Nitratireductor mangrovi: one gene and its partner. The protein of the gene in region 2 interacts with the protein of the main gene of each other region in a pairwise test. Links are inferred from orthologs where the notes say so. Each region holds a gene or a part of one and is shown on either strand. Other genes may lie near its edges.

What was found. Proteins that work in one complex are often made in the same cells at the same time.
Region 1: the proteins of FQ775_RS18335 (region 2) and FQ775_RS07135 interact in binary tests that used the Escherichia coli proteins (3 or more experiments, as listed by UniProt). The link is inferred for Nitratireductor mangrovi from one-to-one orthologs.

What each region holds. Positions count from the first base shown.
Region 1 is NZ_CP042301.2:1,452,754-1,457,811, forward strand. Bases 740-3,738 are described here. They hold FQ775_RS07135 (two-component system sensor histidine kinase NtrB), read left to right. Parts: upstream 740-1,667; coding sequence 1,668-2,810; downstream 2,811-3,738. Other genes in these bases: dusB (tRNA dihydrouridine synthase DusB), read left to right, coding at 740-1,671; ntrC (nitrogen regulation protein NR(I)), read left to right, coding at 2,807-3,738. Also shown: FQ775_RS07125 (bifunctional 2-C-methyl-D-erythritol 4-phosphate cytidylyltransferase/2-C-methyl-D-erythritol 2,4-cyclodiphosphate synthase), read right to left, coding at 1-482; more of dusB, read left to right, coding at 640-739; more of ntrC, read left to right, coding at 3,739-4,264; FQ775_RS07145 (sensor histidine kinase NtrY-like), read left to right, coding at 4,353-5,058.
Region 2 is NZ_CP042301.2:3,740,637-3,745,555, reverse strand. What follows is about bases 2,060-4,919. They hold FQ775_RS18335 (P-II family nitrogen regulator), read right to left. Parts: upstream 3,729-4,919; coding sequence 3,390-3,728; downstream 2,060-3,389. Other genes in these bases: tesB (acyl-CoA thioesterase II), read right to left, coding at 3,949-4,821; FQ775_RS18340 (ammonium transporter), read right to left, coding at 2,060-3,319. Also shown: FQ775_RS18345 (DNA translocase FtsK), read right to left, coding at 1-1,803; more of FQ775_RS18340, read right to left, coding at 2,009-2,059. UniProt on the Escherichia coli protein: Involved in the regulation of nitrogen metabolism. Regulates the activity of its targets by protein-protein interaction in response to the nitrogen status of the cell.

The DNA.
Region 1 (5,058 bases), 2.3 Mb from region 2 along the record:
TTGCGCGGAACGGTCGCTGACACGATGCCGCCATTGCCCGCCTTCTTGAGCGTATCGGCAATGGCTAGCGCGGGCAGTGCGCCGGTATCGGCAGTGACAGCCGCTGCGACCCGCGCAATGAGGCCCTCCGACACGAAGGGCCGGACGCCATCATGGATCAGCACCGCGCCTGGCGCGGAGGGTTTGAGAGCCTTAAGCGCCCGCAAGGTCGAGGCCTGCCGCGTCGCGCCGCCATGGACGATGACGACGTCCGGGGGCAGGTCGCAAACGGCGGTGCGGAACAGCTCCTCGTCTTCGGGATGGATGGCGACGACCAGCCTGCCGACGAGGGGATGCGCTAAAAACGCGGTGATGGTATGAGCCAGCACGGCGCGTCCGCCGATGGAGCGATATTGCTTCGGCCCGTCGCGCTGGCCTGCGCGTTCGCCGCGGCCTGCCGCGACGATGACGGCGGCGATCGTTCCCTTCTCGCGCGTGGACATGGGCCTTTTCCGTATCAGTCGCGCTGGATTAGCGAGGCTGCCGGGGGAAGGCCAGAAGTTTATCCGGCGTGCAGTCCGGATGCTGGATTCCGCATTGCAACATCGTCCGTCAATGGCTAAGGATTAAGCAGCATGAGATTGTGCGCGGAAAATGTGCATGGCAGTTCTTGACGATCTGGCTCAGCCCTTGCGGGTCGGCGGGGTCGAAATTCGCAACCGGGTGTTTCTGGCGCCGCTCTCGGGCATCACCGACAGCGCCTTTCGCAGCCGCGCCTTCCGCCACGGTGCGGGCATGGTGGTCTCCGAGATGATTGCCAGCGGCGAGCTTGCACGCGGGCGTGGCGACACCAGGCGGCGACTGCTGTGGGCCGACGAAACGCCGCGCGTGGTTCAGCTGACCGGCCGCGAGGCGCGCTGGATTGCCGAGGGCGCGCGGATCGCGGCGGGCGAGGGCGCCGACATCGTCGACATCAACATGGGCTGCCCGGCCAAGAAGGTGACCGGCGGCTATTGCGGGTCGGCACTGATGCTCGATCTGGACCTTGCCGAATCGCTGATCGCGGCGGCAGCCGAAGCCGTTTCGGTTCCGGTCACCGTGAAGATGCGGCTCGGCTGGGACGAAAGCGCTTTGCTGGCGCCCGAGCTGGCGCGCCGGGCCGAGGCCGCCGGTGCGCGGATGGTGACGGTGCATGGGCGCACCCGCTGCCAGTTCTACAAGGGGCAGGCAGACTGGCGCGCCATCCGGCGGGTTAAGGAGGCCGTGTCGATCCCGGTGATCGCCAATGGCGACATCAAGACGGAGGACGACGCGGTCGCGGTCCTGCAAGCCTCCGGCGCGGATGCGGTCATGGTCGGGCGCGCCCATTGCGGTGCGCCGTGGATCGCCGGCGCCATCGCCGCCCGTGCCGCGGGCACGGTCGCGCCGGGCATACCAAGTTCGCCGGAAGAGATCGCGGACTATGTGGTCGACCATTATCGCGACATGCTGTCCCTTTATGGCGTGACGACCGGCGTGCGCCATGCCCGGAAACATCTGGGCTGGTATCTCGACCGGCACGCTCAAGCGCTCGAACAGGCGGATCGCCACGCGATCATGACCGGCACCGATCCCGGGCAGGTCGCCGCCGCGCTACGTGCCGCCTTCATTCTGCAAGGCGACGCCATGCCCGGCCTGAGGAGCGCCGCATGACGACAGCGACGCTTTCCCCGCCGCAGGTGTCGCTGGCCGAGGTAGTGCTGAACACCATCCGCCACCCCGTCATCATGCTCGACGCGGACGACCGCATTTCCTTCGCGAATGCCGACGCCGAGGACTTTTTCCGTTCCAGCGCCGTCATGCTGGCGCGCAACACGCTCGGCCATTTCGTGCCGTTCGGCAGCCCGCTGCTGACACTCGTCGAACAGGTGCGCGAGCGCCAGTCGCCGGTCAACGAATACCGGGTCGATATCTCTTCGCCGCGCCTTGGCGGCGACAAGCTGGTCGATATCCTCGTCGCCCCGGTGCCGGAGCTTCCGGGCTCCGTGGTGGTGATGTTCCAGGAACGCTCGATGGCCGACAAGATCGATCGCCAGATGACGCATCGCGGCGCGGCACGCTCGGTCACGGGGCTGGCGGCGATGCTTGCCCACGAGATCAAGAACCCGCTCTCCGGTATTCGCGGCGCCGCCCAGCTTCTGGAATCGAGTGCATCAGACGAGGATCGGGCGCTGACCCGGCTAATCACCGACGAAACCGACCGCATCGTGGCGCTGGTCGACCGCATGGAGGTCTTCTCGGACGAACGCCCGATCGCCCGCGAGGCCGTCAACATCCATGTCGTGCTCGACCACGTGAAGGCGATCGCCCGCAACGGCTTCGCGAACAAGGTCCGTATCCTCGAGGACTACGATCCGTCGCTGCCGCCGGTCTACGGCAACCGCGACCAGTTGGTCCAGGTGTTCCTCAACCTGGTCAAGAACGCCGCCGAGGCCGTCGGGCCGGATACCGGCGGCGAGATCACCTTGTCGACGGCGTTCAGGCCCGGCATCAGGCTCGCCGTTCCCGGCACCCGCGACCGCGTCTCGTTGCCGCTGGAATTCTGCGTCCACGACAACGGCCCCGGCGTGCCCGACGACATCCTGCCGATCCTGTTCGATCCCTTCATCACCAGCAAGACGAACGGCTCCGGCCTTGGCCTGGCTCTGGTCGCGAAGATCGTCGGCGAGCATGGCGGCGTCATCGAATGCGATTCCTCCCCGCGTGGCACCACGTTCCGCATCCTGATGCCGGCCTGGAAGGAAAGCGGCAGTCGGCGCGGCGACCAAACCCCGGAAAGAGACGATCGATGAGCCACGGCAGCATTCTTGTTGCAGACGACGACGCCGCAATCCGCACCGTGCTGAACCAGGCATTGTCGCGCGTCGGCCACGACGTGCGCGTGACGTCAAACGCGGCGACGCTGTGGCGTTGGGTGGCGGCGGGCGAGGGCGATCTGGTGATCACCGATGTGGTCATGCCCGACGAGAACGCCTTCGACATGCTGCCGCGCATCAAGAAGGCGCGGCCGCAATTGCCGGTCATCGTCATGAGTGCGCAGAATACCTTCATGACGGCGATCCGGGCCTCCGAAAAGGGCGCCTACGAATACCTGCCCAAGCCGTTCGATCTCACCGAACTGCTGGGCATCGTCAACCGCGCCCTGTCGGAGCCGAAACAGCCGGCAGCCGAACAGCGTAGCGACGACCAGCCCGAATCGATGCCACTGGTCGGCCGCTCGGCAGCCATGCAGGACATCTACCGCATGCTGGCGCGCATGATGCAGACCGACCTGACGGTCATGATCAGCGGCGAATCCGGCACCGGCAAGGAACTGGTCGCCCGCGCGCTGCATGAATATGGCCGCCGCCGCAACGGCCCCTTCGTTGCCATCAACATGGCTGCGATCCCGCGCGACCTGATCGAATCGGAACTGTTCGGGCACGAGAAGGGCGCCTTCACCGGTGCCCAGCACCGCTCGACCGGACGCTTCGAGCAGGCCGAGGGCGGCACGCTGTTTCTCGACGAGATCGGCGACATGCCGATGGAGGCGCAGACCCGGCTTCTGCGCGTGCTGCAGCAGGGCGAATACACGACCGTCGGCGGCCGCACCCCGATCAAGACCGATGTGCGCATCGTCGCCGCCACCAACAAGGATTTGCGCACCCTGATCAATCAGGGCCTGTTCCGCGAGGACCTGTTCTATCGCCTTAACGTAGTGCCGCTTCGCCTGCCGCCGCTGCGCGAGCGCGCCGAGGACGTACCCGACCTCGTGCGGCATTTTTTTGCCGCGGCCGAGAAGGAAGGCCTGCAGGCCAAGCGCGTCGTCCCGGCGGGGCTCGACGCCATGAAACGCTATTCGTGGCCGGGCAATGTGCGCGAACTGGAAAACCTGGTGCGGCGGCTGGCCGCGCTCTACCCGCAGGAAGAGATCACCGCCGAGATCATCGACGCCGAATTGAGCGGCGCGGCGCGGCCCGAGGCCGGACAGACGCAGGCGATGCTGCCCGACAACATCACAATCGGCCAGGCGGTCGAGCACTATCTCCAGCGCTATTTCACATCCTATGGCGACGAGCTGCCACCGGCCGGGCTCTACCAGCGCATCCTGGCCGAGGTCGAATATCCGCTGGTCTTGGCGTCAATGACGGCCACGCGCGGCAACCAGATCCGGGCAGCCGAACTGCTGGGCCTCAACCGCAACACCCTGCGCAAGAAGATCCGCGAATTGGGCATCAACGTCTACCGCACCGCACGCGGCGGCTGAGCGCCCGAAAAATCCACGACTGCCGCGATTTTGTTGCAGAATCGCCACATTGTGTTGCATGAGTGCCACGGCGACTGCGTGGCAGGAAATGACGACTCAGACCGAACTCATGCGGGCCGGCGACGTGATCGGCCCCGCCTCGCCGGAGGGGCGCAGGCTGCTGGCGTTGCCGGGCATCATCGCCGTCGTGGCGGCACTGATCTGCGCGGCCGTTTCGTTTTCGATCCTGGTCGGTCTCGGACCGATCCTGCCGACCCGCCAGGTCACGCTGACGCTGATTGCCGTCAACGTCACGCTCATCCTGGCGCTGATCGCGCTGATCGGCCGCGAGGTGCACCGCATCATCGTGGCGCGCCGGCACGGCAAGGCCGCTTCGCGGCTGCACGTGCGCATCGTCGCGCTGTTCTCGCTGATCGCAGCCGTTCCGGCGCTCGCGGTCGCCATCATCGCGTCGATCACGCTCGACATCGGGCTCGATCGCTGGTTCGAGATCAAGACCAAGGCGATCGTGAGTTCGTCGCTGTCGATCGCCGAGGCATACGTCCAGGAGAATGCGCGCAACCTGCAGGGCACGGCGTTGTCGATGGCGGTGACGCTCGACCAGAACAGGGCCCTCTACAGCCTCGACCGCACAGGCTTCCAGCAACTCATGACGCAGCAGGCGGTAGGCCGCGGACTGGCCCACGCCGCCCTGATCCGGAACGACGGCAGCGTCATCATCCAGGCCGACACGCGCGCCGAGTTTGCGATGCCGGAACCGCCCGCAGGCGCCGTCAAGGATGCGGCCGACGGCG
Region 2 (4,919 bases):
GCCGGTCTGGACCGTGCGCGAAATCGATTCGCCCTTCCTGGCGGCCTGCGCGACGCGCTGGTTAAAGCCGTCGATGTTGCGCACGCCGACCTTCGACATCTTGCGGTAGCGGTCCTCCATCTCCCGCACGGTCCACTTCAGCGCCACCACCGCCTTCTTCGGATCGGTGACGACCGGGGTGAGCAGATGGGGGACGCCGTCATAGACGGAGAGCTCGAGCATCTTGGGATCGATCATGATCAGCCGGCACTGTTCCGGCTTCATGCGATAGAGGATCGACAGGATCATGGTGTTGATCGCCACCGACTTGCCCGAGCCGGTGGTGCCGGCCACCAGCAGATGCGGCATCTTGGCGAGGTCGGCAATCACCACCTCGCCATTGATGGTCTTGCCGAGCGCGAGGCCGAGCCTGGCCTTGGTCTGCTCATAGTCGCGCGAGGCCAGGAGTTCGCGCAGGAAGACGGTCTCGCGGCGTGCGTTCGGCAGTTCGATGCCGATGGCGTTGCGGCCCGGCACGACGGCAACACGACAGGCGATCGCGCTCATCGAGCGGGCGATGTCGTCGGCAAGGCCGATGACGCGCGAGGATTTGATGCCCGGGGCCGGCTCCAGCTCGTAAAGCGTCACGACGGGGCCGGGGCGAACATGAATAATCTCGCCCTTGACCCCGAAATCCTCAAGGACGCCTTCCAGCAGGCGGGCATTCTGCTCCAGCGCATCCTTCGACAGGCTCGGGTCGCGGGCCATGTTCTTGGGCTCGGCGAGGAAATGCAGCGACGGCATCTCGAACTCGGCCATGCCGATGAAGGAGGTCTGCGCCTCACGCTGTACCCGCACACCTGGCTTCGGCCGTGGCGCCGGGTTTTCGACCCGTGCGGCGGCGGCCACCGGCTCATCCGGGAAATCGTCCGGAGCCATTTCGGTTGCGAAATCGAAATCGCCGGGTTCGGGCATGAAGGGTTCGGCCGCCCGCGACATATCGAACTCCGGTTCGACGCGCCGGCCGGGCCGAACGTCGGAAAGATCCATCAGGCCGTCAACATCGTCCTCGTCGTCATGGGGCATGCGGTGGCGTGCGGAAAGCCGGCGGACGAAGGCGCGCGCAGACAGCCACCAGTGCACGACCGCGCCGAGCGCCAGGGCGCCGTCGCTTTCATCGTCGTCGTCGGCCTCGATGTCGTCTTCCAGGTCATCCGCCGCATCGGCTATTTCGTCCTGCGGTTGTGGGCGCCGGGCGAGGATGCCGGCGGCAAAAAGGGCAAGCCAGAGCGCCGGGAACCCGAACAGGGCGCCGGTCAGGACGGCGAAGATGCCCTGCGGGTATCCGCCGGCGAAGAGCCCCGGCAGTTTCAGCACCATGTCGCCGAAGACCCCGCCGAGTCCGGTCGGCAGCGGCCAGGTCGGCGGCGCCGAGAAGCAACCCGCGACCGCCGACGCCAGGATAGCCGCGACCAGCCATGCGACGCCCCGCCTTGGCAGCCGGTCGGGCAACCGCGCGGCAATCATGAAAAGGCCCCAGGCGAAGGCCGGAACCAGGGCGGCGACCGAGGCAAGGCCGAAGAACTGCATGCCGATGTCGGAGAAGATCGCGCCGGGATAGCCCATGGCGTTGGTGACGACATTGTCGGTGGCGTGACTGAAGCTCGGGTCGGCGACGTTCCAGGTGGCGAGTGCCGCGACCGCGAAACCGCAAAGGCAAAGCAGCGCGACGCCCGCCGCCCGCAGGATCAGGCGTTGCAGGAAACTCTGGATGCCGTGGCCGATGCCGGAGAGGGCGAACGTCGCCGAATTGCCTGGTCGCATGCGTGGTTCCTTCAGACGCGGACCGCCGTCCGCGCCACAGGTGCGGGGCGGGTCCACGCACACACTAGGAAGCCAGGGTTAAAGCGGCATTAACCATGCCGGCGCCGGCGCCGGGCGGCGCACAAAAAAGAGGCCCAGCGCGGGCCGGGCCTCTTGCGAAAGATTGCGAGGGGAGGCCAGAGGCCCCTCCCCGCGGTCTCATGGCCTATGAGTGGTAGGCGGCCTCGCCGTGCGAGGTGAGGTCGAGCCCCTGACGCTCGGCTTCCTCGGTCGGCCGCAGGCCGACGACCAGGTCGACGATCTTGAACAGGATGGCCGAAATGACGCCGCACCAGACGACGGTCACGAGGACGGCGACGATCTGGATCCAGACCTGAGAGGCGATCGAGAAATCCTCGCCCCCCGTGCCGCCAAGTGCCGGCGCGGTAAAGATGCCGGTGCCGATGGCGCCGACGATGCCGCCGATGCCGTGGATGCCGAACACGTCGAGCGAGTCGTCGTAGCCCATCTTGATCTTCACGACGGCGACGAAGTAGTAGCACACCGCACTGGCTAGGGCTCCGAGCACGATCGCGCCGATCGGACCCACCGAGCCGCAGGCCGGCGTGACGGCGACGAGGCCGGCGATGATGCCGGAAGCCGCGCCCAGCATCGAGGCCTTGCCACGCACGAGGCTTTCGATCACCACCCAGGCGATGGTCGCGCCGGCGGTGGCCACGAAGGTGTTGATCATGGCAAGCGCCGCGCCGCTCGTTGCCTCAAGGTTGGAGCCGGCATTGAAGCCGAACCAGCCCACCCACAGCATCGACGCGCCGACCATGGTCAGGGTCATGGAATGCGGCGCCATGTTGTCCTTGCCGTAGCCGACACGCTTGCCGACCATGATGGAGCCGACGAGGGCGGCAATGCCTGCATTGATGTGCACCACCGTGCCGCCGGCGAAGTCGAGCGCGCCGAGGTTGAAGAGGTAGCCGGCGCCATCCCAGACCATGTGCGCGATCGGGAAATAGACGAACGTCACCCAGAGGATGGTGAAGACCACCACCGCGGAGAACTTGATGCGCTCGGCGAAGGCGCCGACGATCAGGGCGGGCGTGATCACGGCGAAGGTCATCTGGAAGCAGATGAAGATGTACTCAGGCAGCACCACGCCGTCGGTGAAGGTCGCCGCGGTGGAATTCGAATCAACGCCGGCGAGGAACAGCTTGCCGAAGCCGCCCCAGAACGGGCTGGTGCCGCCGCCGAAGGCGAAGGAATAGCCCCAGAGCACCCAGATCACCATGACGATGGCGGCGATCATCGTGCACTGCATGAGCACCGACAGCATGTTCTTGGCGCGCACGAGCCCGCCGTAGAAAAGCGCCAGCCCGGGCATGGTCATGAAGAGAACCAGAAGGCTGGCCGTCATCATCCAGGCGGCGTCGCCCTTGTCCATGACGGGAGCGGCTTGTTCGGCGGTCTCCTGCGCGAAAGCCGTCAGCGTACCAAAGGCGGCCAGGCCGGCACCGCCAAGCATGGCGGGCCCGATCCCGCGCTTGATGAGGGTTGGAATGGTCATGACTGTCTCCTTGAAATCGAAATGGCGTCTAGAGCGCATCGACGTCGGTCTCGCCGGTGCGGATGCGCACGGCCTGGTCGATCCCGTAGACGAAGATCTTGCCGTCGCCGATCTGGCCGGTCTTGGCGGCGCTGCCGATCGCCTCCACGGCCTTGTCGACCATGTCGGAGCCGACCGCGACCTCGATCTTGACCTTCGGCAGGAAGCTGACGGCGTATTCGGCGCCGCGATAGATTTCCGTATGACCTTTCTGTCGCCCGTAGCCCTTCACCTCGGTGACGGTCAGGCCCTGGATGCCGACATTGGTCAGCGCTTCGCGGACCTCGTCGAGTTTGAACGGCTTGATGATAGCCATCACGATTTTCATCAGGTTTCACCCTTCGTTTGTTGCGGGTCCCCCGCGTTCGTTCGCACTGCGACCGCCGCTGACGGCCGAAGAGTGAGAAGGGTGATTCAAGCTCCGTGCCAGATTCGGCAACGAAGTGTTAACTTTCTGGATTTGTTGGCCAATTCAACAGCCCGGCAGGCTGTTGCTGCGCCTGCGTAAAAGCGAACTGCACAAAATATGTGCAGATTCGGATTTTTGCCTAGTTCGCGGGCTTGGTGCGCGGCCGGATCAGCCCTTCCTGCGCCACGGAAGCGATCAGGACGCCGTCGCGGCCGTAGATGGCGCCGCGGGTGAAGCCGCGTGCGCCGGACGCCGAGGGACTGTCCTGAGTGTAGAGCAGCCAGTCGTCGAGCGTGTGTTCGCGATGGAACCACATGGCGTGGTCGAGGCTCGCGACCTGCAGGTCGGGATCGAAGATGGCGCGGCCATGGGCGAAGGTCGACGTGTCGAGCAGCGTCATGTCCGACAGATAGGCAAGGACGGCCGCCTTCAGCGGCCAGCTGTCGGGTACGGGGCCGGTAGTGCGTAGCCAGATGTTCTGCTTCGGTGGCAGTTTTTCACGGGTGACATAATGCTCGAGATTGACCGGCTTGATCTCCAGCGGCCGTTCGCGCGCCCAGAAGCGGCGGATGATGTCCGGCACATTCTCCATGTGGTCGAGCAATTCGCGCTGCGTCTTGAGTTCTTCCGGCGGCGGCACGTCGAGCGGCATAGGGAACTGGTGGTCGAGACCGGGCTCGCTGAGCTGAAACGACGCCTCCAGCGAAAAGATCGCCTTGCCGTGCTGGGTCGCGACCACCCGGCGTGTCGTGAAGGAGCCGCCGTCGCGGATGCGGTCGACCTCGTAGACGATCGGCACCTGGGTGTCGCCGGGCCGCATGAAATAGCCGTGCAGGGAATGCACCTGGCGATCCGCCTCGACGGTTCGCTGCGCCGCCACCAGCGCCTGGCCGATGGTCTGGCCGCCAAAGACGCGTTGCCACGCGGTCTGGGGGCTGCGACCACGAAACAGATTGTGTTCCAGCCGCTCGAGGTCGAGAATGGCCAGAAGTTCCTGCATGGCTGGCGACATCGCCACGTCCCCGCTCGTCGATACGCCTGATTGTTCAGACTTGGCGGTTTCGACCAGTTGAACAGGCGGAAGTCAAGCGGGAGGCTGATAGCGGAGAT